One region of the Bradyrhizobium quebecense genome, then DNA from elsewhere that is predicted to be linked to it. Evidence: riboswitches for the same ligand, from Rfam matches in the RefSeq annotation. Region 1 holds a riboswitch; the other holds the start of a gene.
What was found. A riboswitch is a leader RNA that binds a small molecule or an ion and turns the genes downstream of it on or off. The one in region 1 is predicted to bind ZMP and ZTP.

Region 2: linked by a shared signal. The riboswitch ahead of HU230_RS24800 (serine hydroxymethyltransferase) and the one ahead of HU230_RS16680 (bifunctional 5,10-methylenetetrahydrofolate dehydrogenase/5,10-methenyltetrahydrofolate cyclohydrolase) in region 1 are both predicted to bind ZMP and ZTP.

The regions. Positions count from the first base shown of each region.
Region 1 is NZ_CP088022.1:3,440,019-3,442,215, reverse strand. It holds gene HU230_RS16690 (hypothetical protein) at 1-377, shown strand, start outside; gene HU230_RS16685 (hypothetical protein) at 501-917, opposite strand; ZMP/ZTP riboswitch at 1,135-1,214, shown strand; gene HU230_RS16680 (bifunctional 5,10-methylenetetrahydrofolate dehydrogenase/5,10-methenyltetrahydrofolate cyclohydrolase) at 1,230-2,093, shown strand.
Region 2 is NZ_CP088022.1:5,138,499-5,140,695, reverse strand. It holds gene HU230_RS24800 (serine hydroxymethyltransferase) at 1-785, opposite strand, end outside; ZMP/ZTP riboswitch at 820-905, opposite strand; gene HU230_RS24795 (ankyrin repeat domain-containing protein) at 989-1,903, opposite strand; gene HU230_RS24790 (IS4 family transposase) at 2,070-2,197, opposite strand, start outside.

The sequences.
Region 1 (2,197 bases):
GCATCAAGTCGACCCAGAAGCTGCCGGAGCGGGTGGTGTATGACACCAACCTGCCGACCATCGTTCCGTCGCAAGTGAACGCGGTCGCCGCAGCGACCCCGGCGGCTGCCAGCGATGCGTCGGCGCAGGCCCGCGTCCGTGACACGTTCGCCCAGTTCATTCCGCCGGAGAAGGCTGACGCGCGCAAGGGGCCGGTCGTGGCCGAGGCGAAGCCGGCCGAGCAGCCGGTGCAGGCGCCGAAGAAGCGCAAGATTGCGCACAGCCATACCCATTCCCAGCAGCCGATGCGGTTGGCCCAGCCCGGAATGTATCAGCCTTACCGTGTCGCGCAGCAGCAGCCGCGCATGGGCTTCTTCGGCGGCTTCGGTACCTGGTAGGCACGGACACGCCGCAATCGGCAATCGATACGCCGCCGCAAACACTTTGCGGCGGCATTTTCGTGTCCGCGATGCCAGCCCGGTAACCGGTTGCGGGAAGGCGCCCGTGGTGGCCGGAACCGGTTAGCGCGGCAGGCGCGGAATCTTGTCGGCGAAGCCGTTGTAGCAGGTCAGCCGCTCGTCCTCCTCCTTGACGAACCGGCATTCGGCGACGCCCTTGGCAGGGGCGGCCTTCGGCTTGGGCTGCGGCTTGAAGATCTCGTCGTAGCACATCAGCCGCTCCTTGGTGGCGTCGTCGATGTCCTGGCAGGCCTGGAGCTTCTGCGCGACCGATTGCGGCTTGCCGGGTGCTGCGGCCTTCTCGCCCTTCTTGGCCGCCGATTTCTTGCCGACCTGGACCAGCGGCTTGTCGCCGACCATCGGCTGCGAGGCCGCCGCCGGCTTGTCAGCGGCGGGCGGTGGCGTGGTGGCTGGAGCGGTGCCTTGAGCAAGCGCGGCAGCCGGGCAGAGGAGCGCCAGCGCGAGGATGATATGTCTCATGGTGAAAATGTCCGAAGTGGCGTGATGACCGGAAGGATGGCGCCGGGGATCGGAAAAGCCCGGCAAGCGCCGAGGCTTATCGCAAGTTCTGCCCGAATCCTACCCCCGGAAGGGCCCCGCCCGGCACCGATCCACCGGCAAAAACAGGGGCAATTCGTCGCCGGTTCGGCCGCAAGCGAGCGTGATTTGCGTTTGCCGGGCCGGGCGGCTATGACGGCGGCATCTGCGCGACTGGCGCTTGGATGGACCACCATCGGGGAGCGCAGAGACTGAACGCCGCGCGCCTGGGCACCGCTTCGAAACGGAGGTGCCATGACGGCGAACATTCTTGATGGGCATGCACATGCCCAAATTGTCATCGACAAGGTTGCGAGCGAACTGGACCGGCTGCGCCGCGCGCCCGGGCTCACGGTCGTGCTGGTTGGCTGTGACCCGGCGAGCCAGATTTACGTACAGAGCAAGGTCAGGATGGCCGAGCGGATTGGCCTGCGCGGCGAGGTCGAGCGCCTGCCGGATGACGCCAACGAGGCCGATCTGCTTGCCAGGATCGACGCGCTCAATGCGCGCGACGATGTCGACGGCATCCTGATCCAGCTGCCGCTGCCGGCGCATATCGACGCCTTGCGCGTGATGGCGGCGGTCGATCCCGCTAAGGATGTCGACGGCCTGCACGCGCTGAATGCAGGCCGGCTGTTTCACGGCGACGATGCCTTGGTGCCGTGCACGCCGCTCGGCTGTCTCCGGCTGATCAAGTCGATCCGGCGAGATCTCACCGGCGCTCATGCCGTGGTGATCGGCAGCTCCAACATCGTGGGCAAGCCGATGGCCGCGCTGTTGCTGCAGGAGCAGGCGACCGTGACGCAAACCCACATCCACACCCGCGGCATCAGCAAGATCTGCCGTCAGGCCGATATCCTGGTCAGCGCGGTGGGGAAGGCTGGGCTCGTGCGCGGCGACTGGATCAAGCCGCAGGCCATCGTGATCGACGTCGGCACCACGCGCGTCGAGAAGCCGGACGGCGGCTACGCGGTGTGCGGCGACGTCTTCTTCGACGAAGCGGTGCAGGTCGCCGGCGCGATCACGCCGGTGCCGCGCGGTGTCGGCCCGATGACGATCGCCTGCCTGATGGAGAACACGGTGAAGGCCGCGAAGGCGAGGGCGGCGCGGCTGCAATAGCCGCGGGGGCTTGTAGCGAGACGCGGGCGGCGGGTGCCGCGCGCGTCGTTTCCGCGCGCCCGGAGCCCGGTGCGCGAAGTTCATGGCCCCGGAGGTCATGGAAA
Region 2 (2,197 bases), 1.7 Mb from region 1:
CCGCCCTGCAAACCTGGAAAGACGGAAGCATCGATCCGACCGGCATTTTCCTTCCGGCACAGGATGATCCCGCCGCGGGGGCCGCGCAGTGTCTTGTGGGATGTCGTCGTCATGATGTCGAAGCCGGCATCAAGCGGATTGCGCATGACATTCGCGGCAACCAACCCGCCATAGTGGCTCACGTCAGCCATCGTGAGCGCGCCAACTTCGTCGGCGATACTCTTGAATGCCGCATAGTCCAGGTCGCGCGGATAGGAGCTGTAGCCGCACAACACCATCTTCGGACGCGCTTCACGCGCAATCGCGCGCAATTCATCGAAATCGATCGCGCCGTTTGACGGGGCCGTCTTGTAACGAACGAAGTTGAACAAGCGCCCCATGTGGGACACCGGCGCGCCGTGGGTGAGATGACCGCCGTGGGAGAGGTCCATGGCGAGAATCGTGTCGCCGGGCTTCAATAGGCCGAGATAGACGGCCTGATTCATCGGTGATCCGGAAAGCGGCTGAACGTTGGCGTGCTCGGCACGAAAAAGCGAGCAGGCCCGCTGGCGTGCGAGGTTCTCGATGCTGTCGGTATACTGCTGGCCGCCGTAGTATCTGCGTCCCGGATATCCCTCGGAGTATTTATTGGTGAAGACCGATCCGAGCAGTTCAAGCACCTCCGGGTACGTGTAATTCTCGGACGGAATCAGTTCGACGCCGTCCTGTTGACGGCGCTCTTCCCCTACCAGGGCGGCAGCGATCTCTTGATCGTTGATGGACAGTTCGTTGTGAAATGACGGCATGCTCGGGCTCCTCAACACGCTGTTTTTCCAGCAGATTGGTTGCCCAGGCGATCGGCGTTGGAACCCTTCGCGCTTCCCCGTGGTCGATTCCACGTTAGCTCGCCAGTCGCGCGATAGGACGAATGAGCACGGAGACTCTTCGTAGAGAAAAATCTAGCCGACCCGCGGACCTTTCGCAACCAATGAGTCCATCGCGTCATGCCTCAGCGCGGCGTCAGCTCCTCGCGCAGCGCCGACAGGATGGTGAGATCGGCGGCGTGCTTGCCGGCCTTGTCGGCCAGCGCCGCATCGGCGCCGTGGGCGAGCAGCGCTTTCGCAATCGCCGGATGGTTGCCCTCGGCGGCGATCATCAGCGCCGTGCGTCCGCGGGCGTCGCGTTCGTCGACCCTGGCGCCTGCGTCCAGGAGATAGGAGACGACCTCGAGCGCTTGCGCCTCCGGCACGGTCTCATCGGGGCCGGCCGCCCACATCAGCAGCGTCAGATCGTTGGCATAGCGTGCGTTGATGTCGATCTCGAGCGCGAGCAGCTGTTTGACGATGCCGAGCTGACCGGCGGCGGCCGCATACACCACCGGCGGCTTGCCGGTGTCGTCGGCCTTGCGGCCGTCGGCGCCGTGCGCCAGCAGCATGCGCACCACCATGTCCCGGCCGGCATAGGCGGCGGCCGCGACCGCCGAAGCGCCGCTGCGTCCGGTGAGATTGACGTCGGCGCCGCGGTCGATCAGGCGTTGCACGATTGCGACATGGCCGCGCTCGGCGGCAAGATACAGCGCGGTCGATCCCGCGAGGTTGCGCGCATCGACCGGCGCACCGCGGGCCAGCAGCAGGTCGACCATGTCGAGATGGCCGGAGCGGGCGGCGTGGCTCAGCGGCCTTGCGCCGAGCCGGTCCCGCGCGTCGACCGAGGCGCCGCCATCGAGCAGCGCGGTGGCGAGATTGATGCAATCGGCATTGGCCGCCGCAAACAAGGTCAGCGAGATTTCGACTGCGCTGAGCTGCGCCTTGTCGGTCTCGTATTTGCGGATCAGCTCGCGACACCGTGCCGGGTCAGCCGCCGCGCGGCTGCTGTGAACGCTGCCGGCAACTAACAGCGCGGCGATGGCGATGCGGCGATACAAGGCGTGTCCTCCGTATGGCCTGCTATCAGCATCGCCATTCGGATTGAGCGTCGCATGATCCCTGGTTGCTGCCAAGCCGCGCAGCCGCGCGAGAACACGATACCATTATGTGGAATAGCGAGCGCGACCGCGCTGCGCTCCCTCGCCCCGTTCTTACCTATCAGATTCACACATTCTGAAGCCTTAGATTGGCGCCGTATTTGATGGCGTGGAACTTGGCAAGGCCGATGCGGATGACTTTGGGACCCGGCTTGCCGTAGTAGCCGGTCCAGCCGCCGAGGCGTGCGATGACCC